One region of the Marinomonas primoryensis genome, then DNA from elsewhere that is predicted to be linked to it. Evidence: predicted binding sites of a transcription regulator. Region 1 holds the regulator's gene; each other region holds the start of a gene.

Region 1 (3,178 bases):
TTCATTCTTTGCTTCGATTAGCTCCCAGAGAAGCTTACGTTCTTTTGGTGGAGAGGACTCTAATAATCGAGCAACATCTTGCACTGGCAAGGCGCCGTTAAGTAAATAACGGATTTGCATCGTGGCGCCGGATTCGAGTGATTCGGTAATCGTTTTAAGATGATTAAGAGTGGTTTTCTCTGACATGGCCGTATTACTCGTCTTCACCAAAACGATTGTTAATTAATTCAACAACGGCTTTGATTGCCTCTTCTTCATCTTCTCCATTGGTTTTGATTCGAATGCTCGTTCCTTTTCCAGCGGCAAGCATCATCATTGCCATAATGCTTTTGCCGTCCACATTGCGACTGTCTTTTTCTATAGTGATATCACAAGAAAAGCGTGACGTCGTTTCCACTAATTTGCCAGCAGCGCGAGCATGCAAGCCAAGTTTATTTATGATGGTGATGGACTCTTCCTGCATGCTTTACTTCCTATATTAATGAGTCAAAAATATTAAATAGATCTTCGCTGGTTTGAGCGGTTCGTAGCTTGTCGAGCGCTTCAGGCGATTGAGCTAATTCTGCGATCTGAGCCAGTGTTGCAAGATGTTGATCGCATTCATTAGGCGGAACGATTAAGGCGAATATAAGATCAACGGCTCTCTTATCAATCGAGTCAAAATCTATTGGAGTTTGTAATGACATAACGACAATAGCGGTATGGTTTGCAGACTCTAGGCGGCAATGGGGTATAGCTATGCCGTTACCTATGCCTGTACTTCCAAGTTTTTCTCGCCCTAATAGGGCGTCATAAACGGCCTCGTTATTGCAATGCAACCGATTGGATGCAACGTCGGCGATACTTTCTAAAACTCGTTTCTTACTAACAATATCTTGCTTCGCCAGAACGAGCTCAGCTTTTAATAATGATTTCAAGGACATGATGAAATGGTTTCCGTTTAGATCAGTCGTTTTCGTTCATTGGAAGGAGGGATATTCATCGCCTCTCGATATTTGGCCACAGTTCGTCTAGCAACCTGTATGCCTTGGTCAGCCAAAACAGCGGCTAACTTATTATCACTTAGTGGTTTTTTTGCTGGCTCATCAGCCACAAGTTTCTTAATCATAGCTCGTATTGCGGTAGAAGAACATTCTCCACCTGACGCTGTGTTGACATGACTTGAGAAAAAGTACTTGAGTTCAAAAATACCTTTTGGTGTGTGCATGTATTTTTGTGTTGTTACTCTAGAAATTGTTGATTCATGCATGCCAACTTCTTCGGCGACATCATGAAGAACCATAGGTTTCATGGCCTCTTCACCTAATTCGAAGAAATCAATTTGTCGACTTACTATGCAGCTGGCCACTTTTAAGAGTGTTTCGTTGCGGCTTTGTAAGCTTTTCATAAACCATTTGGCTTCCTGAAGAGAGGTTTTAATGTAGCTTACGTCTGCTGCGGTGGTTGCAGCTGTACTTGCCATGGCGGAATAGGTTTCGTTTATTTTGATGGGTGGTAGGGCGTCATTATTTAGCTCAACTTGCCATATGCCATTGTGTTTTTTGACGGAAACATCAGGAATGACATAATCCGTATCATCTGCATCTATAACTGAGCCAGGACGCGGGTTAAGTTGTTGTATTAAATTAACAACTTCCTTTAGTGCTTCGTCTTTTAGTTTTGTTTTTCGGCTTAATTGTGCAAAATCTCGATTGCCTAGTAGTGGTAGATAATGGTCAATGAGATTGTGTGTGCTTTTATAAAGAGGGTGGCTTTGGAATGCTTCTAGTTGAACAAGCAAGCAGTCTCGCAAATCAATAGAGCAGACGCCAACTGGGTCAAAGCGTTGCAGTCTGTGTTGAACTGCGATGACTTCTTCCATGTCTAAATCTTCTAATTCGACACAAAGTGATTCCCAAATGTCTTGAGTTGAAATACTTAGATAGCCATCGGTTTGAACGCACTCGATAATAGCGTAAGCAATTTCAATGTCTCTGTCAGATATATGAGTTAGATTTAATTGCCAGATCAGATGGTCTTGTATGCTTTCTGCTGGAGCGTTGCGGCTTTCGAAGTCGCTTTCACCTTCATAGCTATTATGATCGCTGACGGCCGCAGCAGAGCTTTGGTATGTGTCATCCCAGCTGCTGTCAATAGACAGTTCTTCAGGAATGCTTTCAGTCCACTCTGATTCAACGCGCGCTTCTTCACTATTACTATCAAGTGTCGCCTCAGGAGCGCTTTTTGATTCAATGCTTGCAGGTTGATCGTTGTGAATTTGTTCGTCGTCATCTAGCTCAAGAAGAGGGTTAGATTCGAGAAATTCATGAATTTCTTGCTTCAGGTCCAACGTGGAAAGCTGCAGCAAGCGAATGGCTTGTTGTAGCTGTGGTGTCATGGTCAGCTGTTGGCCGAGTTTTAGTTGCAAAGACTGCTTCATAGAGCAACTCTTTTTATTTGAATGAATTGGAACGAGTTATGCATACTACTCCCTTTCTACAGCAATGATAAGGGGTTACAGACGGAAGTCGTCGCCTAGATAGACCTTTTTTACTTGTTCATTGTTGATGACGGTGCTGGCATCGCCAGAAGCAATAATATAACCGTTGCCAACAATGTAAGCCTTATCACAGATGTCTAATGTTTCTCTAACATTGTGATCGGTAATTAGGACGCCGATTCCACTTTCTTGAAGGTGCTTGATGATGAGCTTGATGTCGCCGACAGAAATAGGGTCCACGCCGGCGAAAGGTTCATCCAGTAGGATGAACTTAGGGTTCATAGCAACGGCTCTTGCTATTTCAACACGTCGTCTTTCTCCACCCGATAGTGCCATTCCTAAGTTCTCACGAATGTGGGTGATGTGGAACTCTTCTAATAAATCTTCGAGTCTGTCTTTTCGTTGGCTTTTTGTTAGTGCTTTACGCGTTTCTAAAATGGCCGTGATATTGTCTTCGACAGACATTTTACGAAAAATGGAGGCTTCCTGAGGAAGATAGCCAATGCCTTTTTGAGCGCGAGTGTGCATGGCGTCTTTAGTGATGTCTACACCATCGATAAATATGCCGCCAGCGTCATTTGATACCATGCCAACTATCATATAAAAGCAGGTGGTTTTGCCTGCACCGTTTGGGCCAAGTAGGCCAACGGCTTGACCAGATTCGACAGAGATAGAGACGTCCTTCACTACTTGGCGTTT
Region 2 (3,178 bases), 1.3 Mb from region 1:
TTTGCATTTAATAAATTCTCTTTGAAAAGTGCATTTTATTTAATTGTAACAGATGGTGAAAATAGAAAAGCCAAAGTTTGATCTAATGAAAAAAAGTCAGATCAAACTTTGGCTTTGAGTTCGTAGTGAACTAGAGCGTTTTACTCTTTGCCAATAGAGCCAATTTTATGAATGGACAAGTCTGCACCATTGAATTCATCTTCTTCGCTTAGGCGTAATCCGCTGACGGCTTTAACCATACCGTAAACAATAAATCCAGATAATGTGGCAACTATAATGCCACCTAGGCTCCCTACAAGCTGAGACATAAAGCTAACGCCGCCTAATCCTCCAAGTGCCTCTGTTCCGAAAATTCCTGCTGCAATGCCTCCCCATGCACCACAAACGCCATGTAGTGGCCATACACCAAGAACATCGTCGGTGTGTTTGAATTTTTGCTGAATATGGGTGAATAAGAATGTGAAAATTGCGCCAGCAAATGCGCCAGTTGCTAATGCGCCAATGGGGTGCATGATGTCTGATCCCGCGCATATTGCAACGAGCCCAGCCAATGGGCCGTTGTGAATAAATCCCGGATCATTTTTACCAAATATCATGGCAGCAATAATACCTCCAACCATGGCCATTAGAGAGTTTACGGCGACCAAGCCGCTAATACCGTCTAGCGTTTGTGCAGACATGACGTTAAAGCCAAACCAACCTATACAAAGGATCCAAGCCCCTAAAGCAAGAAAAGGAATGTTCGATGGCGCAAAGGCGACTAATTTACCATGCCTAAAACGGCCATTACGAGTGCCAAGCAAAATGATAGCAGCAAGAGCAACCCAGCCTCCAAAAGCGTGAACGACAACGGACCCTGCAAAGTCATGGAAAGGAGCGCCATATTGTTCTTCTAGCCAGCCTTGAACTCCATAATTACCATTCCATACGATGCCTTCAAAAAATGGATAAGCGACGCCAACGATAACGGCGGCGGATATTAACATAGGATAAAACTTTGCTCGTTCAGCAACACCGCCTGAAATAATCGCTGGTATCGCGGCAGCAAACGTCATCAAAAAGAAGAATTTCACTAGTGCGTAGCCATTTTCCTGAGATAAGGTGGCTGCACTTTCGAAGAAGTTGACACCATAGGCAATTTGATAGCCTACAAAGAAATAGACAAGTGCCGATACTGCAAAATCTGTCATGATTTTGACGAGCGCATTGACCTGGTTTTTATGACGTACTGTACCGACTTCTAAAAAAGCAAAGCCAGCATGCATGGCAAATACCATAATTGCGCCAAGTAGTATGAAAAGAGTGTTTGAACTGGAAACGAGCATTTCTACTGCACTGTTTGTGGGGGTCACGGATGGCTCCTAATGTTTTTATTGCACCGTAATGGATTTTCTTACTTTCCGGTGCTCTTTTATGGGGCTTTATGGGCTTTTTATTCTGTTAATCTAAATTTGTTCTGAAGTTAAGCAATAATTATTCCAGTTATGCATTTTATTGGTGCTTTTTTTTTATCTTTTAGGAAATGCACTGTTTTGGGTTTTTAGTGGTTTGATTGCTGCAGGTGCGCTTTGAATTTTGATTTTGCACTATGGTCATTACGTATTTACTATTACTTTTTTTAACAATACTTGGTTTCTATTCGCTTTCTATTTTATTTTGTACGACATATTATCGAAGTGTTAGCGTATTTATTAAGTTCGAATTTTTTATAATATGTTTAACGGTTAGATCGTTGCTGAAAGTCTGATTATTTTTAGCGTAGTTAAAAGATTGCTTATTTAAGGGCAACATAAAAAATGAGGTTGTTATGTCAGGTCAGTTAGTATCAGGTATTGTTAAGTGGTTTAATGATGAAAAAGGGTTTGGATTTATTGAGCGTGAAGGTGGAGCTGATGTTTTTGTTCATTTCCGTTCTATAAACGGTGATGGTCGTCGTACTCTTCAAGAAGGTCAAAAAGTGACTTTTGAAGTTACTGATGGGCAAAAAGGCCCTCAGGCTGAGAATGTAACGATTGTATAGTTGAACCTTTACTTATTTTTAAAAAGCCATGCTTTATACAGCATGGCTTTTTTATGCTTATAATTTGTACGCTAAATATCGGAGGTTATTGTGTTACCAGTACTGTATTCGTTTAGGCGTTGCCCTTATGCCATAAGGGCTAGATACGTTATCGATCTTTTAGGCGTGCCTGTGTATTTAAGGGAGGTTGTCTTAAAGTCAAAGCCTGCCGCCTTATTGTCCTTGGGTGGTCGGTCAAGTGTACCTCAGCTTATAGATGTAGATGGCGCTAGATACCCAGAAAGTTTGGATATTATTTTTTGGGCGCTTTCAAAGGCTGATGGTTGCATTTCTTTGGATGCTCTATGGCCCTTTCAAATTATTAAAAAAAATAAAGTGAAAGCATGGATAAAATATAATGATCGCTTCTTTAAGTATTGGTTGGATCGTTATAAATACGCAGATCGACACCCAGAATTTAGTGGCGTTTATTACCGTCGTAGAGGTGAGGCTTTTTTACAGCGTTTAGATAAGCGTTTAAAGAAAAGTGCATTTATATTCGGTGAGAGTGTTAGTGTGGCAGATATTGCGGTGTTCCCATTTGTTCGCCAATTTGCTGCTGTTGACCAAGCGTGGTTTGAATTATCTGAATATCACAACGTAAAAGTGTGGTTGGCTAATTTTTTGAATTCTGAAAGGTTTAAATCTGTTGTGATGGTTAAAAATACAGCTTGGGAAGCAGGTCAAGAGGAAATCCTCTTCCCTGCTTGCTAAGCGGTTCGTGGTTACTTGATATTAATCGATTAGCCCAAAGGTAACCCAATATAAAAAGCTTGGGTCAGCGTCGCTTGGAAGTTCAAGGGCAATGAAGTTACCTTCAGTGTCAATATGCGAAGAATTGGGGAAGCTTTGTTTCAACACGGCAAGATTTATTTGCGCTAAATCTGTCTGTTCTAGATCGTTATAAGATTGGACTGAAATCGCCAGTGCTTCTTCGACAGACCGAGTGCTTGGGTAATGCTGAATGACTTCTTGGCTGCGACGCAAAGCAGAAAGAGGTGCTTTTCTTTTTAAATAATAGTGAGCCACTTGCAATTCATGGCGTGACACCATTTCACGTAAATAATACATCCGTGCTTTTGCATCAGGAGCAAAGGAGCTGTTCGGGTAGCGAGAGGT
Region 3 (3,178 bases), 770 kb from region 1:
TAAGGCCAACGCACAATACGTTGGCCTCCGGTTAATCCTGCTCGAAAGGTAATGCTTTCTAGCCCTGGTAAGCGGGGGATGTCTGCGCAACAAATACTCACTGAGCGTCTAGCGCTTTGGCTGTTTTGCGAAAAGCCAGAAAAGATAAAATACCGTATGACACCATAGCCATCAAAACGCCAACGATAGGCGGCATGATAGGAGAAGCATAAGCTGCAGCGGAAGCAATAGCGTAAGACCCAAGTCCAATCCAGTTAAAATCTGGTAACTGAGCGTTTGCCAATAATGGATATTGGCCTTTATGGCGCAGCCAGAAATCGGCCATGATCACACCGCCGATGGGTGGAATAAAGGTCCCCAGTAAAACTAGAAAAGGAATCAAGAAGTTATACATGCCAAAGACAGCCATTGTCGTCCCGATGGCGGCTCCAATGACGGTAATGGTTCGACGTTTGTCAGTACGAAGCAGGTTACAGCCCGCAACAGCAAAATTATAAATTGTATTGTCTTGAGTTGTCCAAATATTCAGAAACAACATAAGTACAGCTAGCACGACAAAACCTTGCGCCAGCATGACATCAACAATGTCGGCTTGTTGATAGATTAATGTGCCAAGAGCGCCGGTTAATACCATTAATCCATTACCGATGAAGAATGCGGCCATGGTTGCCCATATTGCGATTTTGCCACTCTTAGCAAATCGGCTCCAGTTGGTTGCTTGAGTGGCACCGCTGACAAACGTTCCAATAACAATGGTAATGGCGGCAGTGAAACTTAAACTTTGAGTCGGTTCAATACCGAATAAAACAGACACACCGCCTACATCGACTAGTCCAGTGTAAAGACTGATCAAGATAAAAATAAGCATGGCGGGAACCGCTACCCGCGACAGCATGTCCATACCGCGAAAGCCAATCATGGCGGTAATACAGAACGCCATGCCGAATAAAACCATTAAGGGCGTTTGCCAAGCGTCTGGAGTACCTGTTACCTTGACCAAAACAATGGCAAGTGTCGCCGTTCCCCACGCATACCAGCCAATTTGAGTGAAACCAAGAATAAAGTCTGACAGTTTACTGCCAATTTCTCCGAAGCAAAAACGTCCCATGAGTACGCTGTTTAGACCACTTTTATAAGCGATAAAAGCCAAACAAGAAGCGTAAGTGCCGAGCAGCAAGTTGCCGACCAAAATAACTAAGAGCAATTCGAAAAAAGAAAAAGCCGTGCCTAATGTTCCGCCAGCCCACATAGTAGCGGTAAAGAAGGTAAATCCAAGTAGAATAAACGCCATTGGTAATAAACCTCGGCGTTTACTTTTGGGTACTTCAATTAATGGATAATCTGATTGCGTCATAGTCGTCTCCCATGATGAATAAGCCAAAATAGCTTACTAGGTTTATAAGCAACTAATGAACCAATAGTTAGCCAAATGTTTTTATCAAGGTTATTTGAGGCGATATGACGAATAATTTCAGTAAATGTTTATGCGCTTTACACAATACTTGACTGGATTGGCGGAGTTGAATTTATAGGCGATGACGGTTTACTTCTGCCTTGAGTGCATCATGAAGAGGCATTAGCAGTGAGTGATATGTTGCCTATGGTGCTCTTAGTTTTTATTTATTGGTTACTTGTATTTTTTAAGTCTATAACTATAGTCACTCAAGAATAAAGTGTTCTAAGTCACAAGTAGGAGAGAAGATTATGTCGAATGAAGGTAAATGTCCTTTTAACCATGGAGCTGCTGATTCTAGTCAGTCTGCAGGACGTGGTAACTCTAACAAAGACTGGTGGCCAAATCAGTTGAATTTAAATGTTCTTCATCAACATTCAGCTAAATCTAATCCAATGGGTGAGGATTTTGATTACGCTGAAGAGTTTAAAAGTCTTGATTTAAACGCTATTCAGCAAGATCTTCATACGCTAATGACGGATTCACAAGATTGGTGGCCAGCAGATTATGGCCATTATGGACCGTTTTTTATTCGTATGGCTTGGCATAGCGCCGGTACTTATCGTACCGCCGATGGGCGTGGTGGAGCGACATCAGGAACACAACGTTTTGCACCACTAAATAGCTGGCCAGATAACGTCAACTTGGACAAAGCGCGTCGTCTGCTTTGGCCTATTAAGCAAAAATATGGCCGTAAAATATCTTGGGCTGATTTGATGATTCTTGCTGGTAATTGCGCTCTCGAATCGATGGGATTCAAAACTTTTGGATTTGCCGGTGGTCGAGTTGATGTGTGGCAACCAGAGGAAGATATTTATTGGGGTTCAGAAGGCGTTTGGTTAGAAGAAAGTGGCGGTAAGAATAGCCGTTACTCCGGTGAACGTGACTTAGAAAATCCTTTGGCTGCCGTACAAATGGGCTTGATCTACGTTAACCCAGAAGGGCCAGATGGCAAACCAGATACGTTGGCGTCTGCTCGTGATATTCGTGATACGTTCGCCAGAATGGCGATGAACGACGAAGAAACAGTTGCTTTAATTGCAGGTGGTCACACATTCGGCAAGGCACACGGTGCCGGTGATGCCGGTCAAGTTGGTAATGACCCAGAAGCATCGGGCTTAACTGAACAAGGTTTTGGCTGGAACAATACTCAAGGCACGGGTAATGGTGTTGATACTATTAGTAGTGGTCTTGAAGGTGCTTGGACGAAAAACCCAATTAAATGGGATAACGGTTTCTTTGATAACCTATTTGACTACGAGTGGGAACTAACTAAGAGCCCCGCGGGTGCTTGGCAGTGGGCGCCAAAAGGCACTGCTGGATCTAACAGTGTGCCAGATGCTCATGATGCAACGAAACGACATGCACCCATGATGTTTACGTCGGATTTAGCATTACGAGACGATCCAATTTATGCACCAATCTCAAAGCGTTTTCATGAAAACCCAGATCAATTAGCAGACGCTTTTGCTCGTGCTTGGTACAAATTGACTCATCGTGACATGGGGCCGGTCTCTCGTTATCTAGGGCCTTTAGTTCCTCAAGAGGAACTTATTTGGCAAGATCCGATTCCCGCAACAACACATGAATTGGTGACGGAACAAGATATTGCGGTTCTTAAAGAAAAGCTTGCAAATTCTGGTTTGTCTGTCGCTCAGTTGGTATCGACGGCTTGGGCATCCGCTTCTACTTACCGCGGTTCTGATATGCGCGGTGGGGCAAATG
Region 4 (3,178 bases), 390 kb from region 1:
GACGAATAAGGCGACCTATTAGCCGCCTTGGTATTCACTTGACTTATATTTGATCGTCGCCTTTCAAGCCAATTTTAAAACTTTTCAGGTAATCATTAGGATGCTTGCCGTCATAGGTAACACCATCTATAAACTCGCTTTGTGGTGCTTTAAATCCATCTTCTTTATCAAAGTCAGGAAACTCAGACGCTGTCATCAGACCATCTTCAATTAACGTTTTAGCCGCTTGAGCATAAATATCTGGACGATAAACCTCTTTCGCCGTCTTCATAAACCACTCGTCTGATTTCGGCTCGGCAATTTGCCCCCAACGACGCATTTGCGTTAGGTACCAGATTGCATCACTGTAGTAAGGGTAAGTCGCGTGATGGCGGAAGAAGACGTTGAAGTCAGGCACATCGCGCTTATCGCCTTTTTCGTATTCAAAAGTCCCTGTCATACTGTTGGCGATAACATCGTAATCCGCACCGACATAATCACTACGAGATAAGATTTCGACCGCTTCTGGGCGGTTTGCATTGTTATTTTCGTCTAGCCATTTAGCCGCTCGAATCATCGCCTTTACGACACGAATGTGTGTGTTTGGATTTTCTTCAGCCCAATCACTGCTCACACCGAATACTTTTTCTGGGTTATTTTTCCAAATCTCGTAATCGGTAATCACTGGAACACCAATGCCTTTAAAGACGGCTTGCTGGTTCCAAGGCTCACCTACGCAGTAGCCATGGATCGTTCCGGCTTCCATCGTGGCTGGCATTTGTGGTGGCGGCGTTACAGAAAGCAAAGCATCAGCATTAATCTGACCACTCGTGTCGCCTTTCGCTGGTGCATAGTAACCAGGGTGAATACCACCAGCGGCTAACCAATAACGCAACTCATAGTTATGGGTAGAGACGGGGAAAACCATCCCCATTTTGAAAGGTTTACCTTCTGCTTTATAACCATCAACAACAGGTTTTAAAGCACTCGCACTGATTGGATGAACGGGTTTTCCATCGGCATCATGTGGAATGTTCTTTTTCATTTCAGCCCAAACATCATTGGAAACAGTAATGCCGTTACCGTTTAAGTCCATGCTAAAAGCGGTAACAATGTGTGCTTTAGTACCGTAGCCAATCGTCGCGCCCAGAGGCTGCCCCGCCAACATATGTGCTCCATCAAGCTGCCCGTCAATAACTCTATCTAGCAAAACCTTCCAATTAGCCTGAGCTTCTAGCGTGACGTACAAACCTTCATCTTCGAAGTAACCCTTTTCGTAGGCAATCGCCAACGGCGCCATATCCGTCAATTTGATAAAGCCAAATTTCAGCTCTTCTTTTTCTGGATAACCAAGCTCAGCCTGAGCCATACCGGAAAAAAGTACAGAACCAACCAATAGAGACAGTCCTGCTTTTTTAGTGGTAGATGCTGCTGTCGACAAAGATAAAGCCGCTTTAAAAGATCTCATAGTCATAGCCATGCTCCGCGTTAGAAAAGTGATAAAAACAAAAAAAGGCGCATGTGAATCACAAAAATGTGTTCACAGGCGCCTTTGCCATTCATAAATAGTTCTACATTGAACTATCTGTAATGTGGGTAAAAATTAAGCATCGTTGCTCATTTCACCAAGATGTAAATTCGAAAAACATACAGTAAGTTCTATATATTTAACCTTATTTCTAAAATAAAGCATACGGCGTGCCAATAAAAATAAGACACTGATTTTATTGGTTTTTATTCAAATTTTTTACTTTTATAAGCACGTATAACATGAACCACCGTCGCTTACGCCCTATTTCTATGCGCGGCGCACTATAAAAAGACACGTTATTTAACAAACCCTTTCAATATGCCATCTGGGTGTAAACGAATTTTCCCGCACGCTACCGAACCAAACCATTCTGACTCTTCTTGAGTAGATAAACGCCACGAATCATCCCGTTCAACCTCAAGTCCTAACGCTTGGTAATAAAGGTCTTGTCGATACACTTGCTCTGCCACATGATTAATTGAAGTTACTTGAGTTAATTGCTGCCAACGATACATCTGCGCCATAATCCACAAAGCATAACTGGGTAAAGGCTTATTGGTTTCGTGACCCGAAAAGCGCTGATACGCTTCCATCGGCCAATCAAACTGCCCTTTCGGCTTAATTGAACCAAACCCATAAACCAACTGCTCCATGGTGCAATTCAGATAATCTGGATGGCTTAATATATTCAAGAGCTCGGTTCGATTTTCGGGCTCATCCACCCAAGTACAGGCTTTCTCTAACGCTCGAATCATTGCAAGATGAATCTGTGGATTTGTCTCTGCCCAGATAGAATTCACACCAAATACTTTTTCCGGCGTGCTCCCCCAAATTTCATAGCCAGTAACCAGCATATGACCGGCGCCTTGCTCTACCGCAAGACTGTTCCAAGGCTCGCCAACACAATAGCCATCTATTTCACCCTTTTTTAGGCTATCCACCATTTTTACCGGTGGGACAACAATAATCTGAACATCTTTGTCTGAATCAATTCCCGCACAACCAAGCCAATCTCTCAATTGATAATTATGAGAAGAGTAAGGGTAAACCATCGCAAAACGCAGTGGCTCAGATTGCGGCTCACGACTGTTTATGAATCGTTTTAATGCAACACCGGAACGAATCTCAGTAGATGAATTAGCGTATTTCTGAAGCTGTTTATACAAATCATTGCCAATCGTAATGCCATTGCCATTATGACTAACGGTAAAACTGGTTTGCATGGCGGTTTTAATCGTACCAATACCTAAACTGGCCGCAATTGGCATAGACGCCAACATGTGTGCACCGTCCAGTAAATTGAACGCAACTTTATCCCGGATACTAGCCCAAGAGGCTTCTTTAGAAAGAACAACCTCAACCCCTTCCTGAGTGAAGAAGCCTTTTTCGTGAGCAATAACAAAAGGGGCGCAATCAATTAATGGGATAAAACCCACCCGGACAGGCTCGCTATTAAGAATAATGTTCATTGGTTTATTTAGGTTCACTTTGAACCTCCCATTAATTCCATCACCGATATGATATTTCGAGCAACGTCGGTCATACGCTGACTGCGATCCATCGCCAGCTTTCTAAGGGCTTGATAAGCAGCAGGCTCATCACATTTTTGATGCTTCATAATCAAGCCTTTCGCTTTGTCTATCAATTTTCTATCTTCAAGCTGACTTT

Evidence for each region. Region 1 encodes sigma-54, which starts transcription at its own class of promoters, with help from an activator protein. Its sites were predicted from a motif close to TGGCACNNNNNTTGCTNT; they were not measured.
Region 2: a site for sigma-54 is predicted at 1,464-1,481, ahead of MP3633_RS14750 (ammonium transporter). Genes of this name have one in related genera too.
Region 3: a site for sigma-54 is predicted at 1,400-1,417, ahead of codB (cytosine permease). Genes of this name have one in related genera too.
Region 4: a site for sigma-54 is predicted at 1,666-1,683, ahead of MP3633_RS06705 (CmpA/NrtA family ABC transporter substrate-binding protein). Genes of this name have one in related genera too.

The regions. Positions count from the first base shown of each region.
Region 1 covers NZ_CP054301.1:1,860,529-1,863,706, forward strand. Annotated here, with positions in the region: gene mgtE (magnesium transporter) at 1-186, opposite strand, end outside; gene MP3633_RS08505 (HPr family phosphocarrier protein) at 194-463, opposite strand; gene ptsN (PTS IIA-like nitrogen regulatory protein PtsN) at 474-923, opposite strand; gene MP3633_RS08515 (RNA polymerase factor sigma-54) at 941-2,419, opposite strand; gene lptB (LPS export ABC transporter ATP-binding protein) at 2,495-3,178, opposite strand, start outside.
Region 2 covers NZ_CP054301.1:3,174,352-3,177,529, reverse strand. Annotated here, with positions in the region: gene MP3633_RS14755 (tRNA-uridine aminocarboxypropyltransferase) at 1-7, opposite strand, end outside; gene MP3633_RS14750 (ammonium transporter) at 141-1,352, opposite strand; gene MP3633_RS14745 (cold-shock protein) at 1,808-2,020, shown strand; gene MP3633_RS14740 (glutathione S-transferase) at 2,111-2,773, shown strand; gene MP3633_RS14735 (outer membrane protein assembly factor BamD) at 2,795-3,178, opposite strand, start outside.
Region 3 covers NZ_CP054301.1:2,627,445-2,630,622, reverse strand. Annotated here, with positions in the region: gene MP3633_RS12160 (PucR family transcriptional regulator) at 1-101, opposite strand, end outside; gene codB (cytosine permease) at 98-1,354, opposite strand; gene katG (catalase/peroxidase HPI) at 1,705-3,178, shown strand, end outside.
Region 4 covers NZ_CP054301.1:1,465,926-1,469,103, reverse strand. Annotated here, with positions in the region: gene MP3633_RS06705 (CmpA/NrtA family ABC transporter substrate-binding protein) at 44-1,453, opposite strand; gene MP3633_RS06700 (CmpA/NrtA family ABC transporter substrate-binding protein) at 1,807-2,997, opposite strand; gene MP3633_RS06695 (ANTAR domain-containing response regulator) at 2,994-3,178, opposite strand, start outside.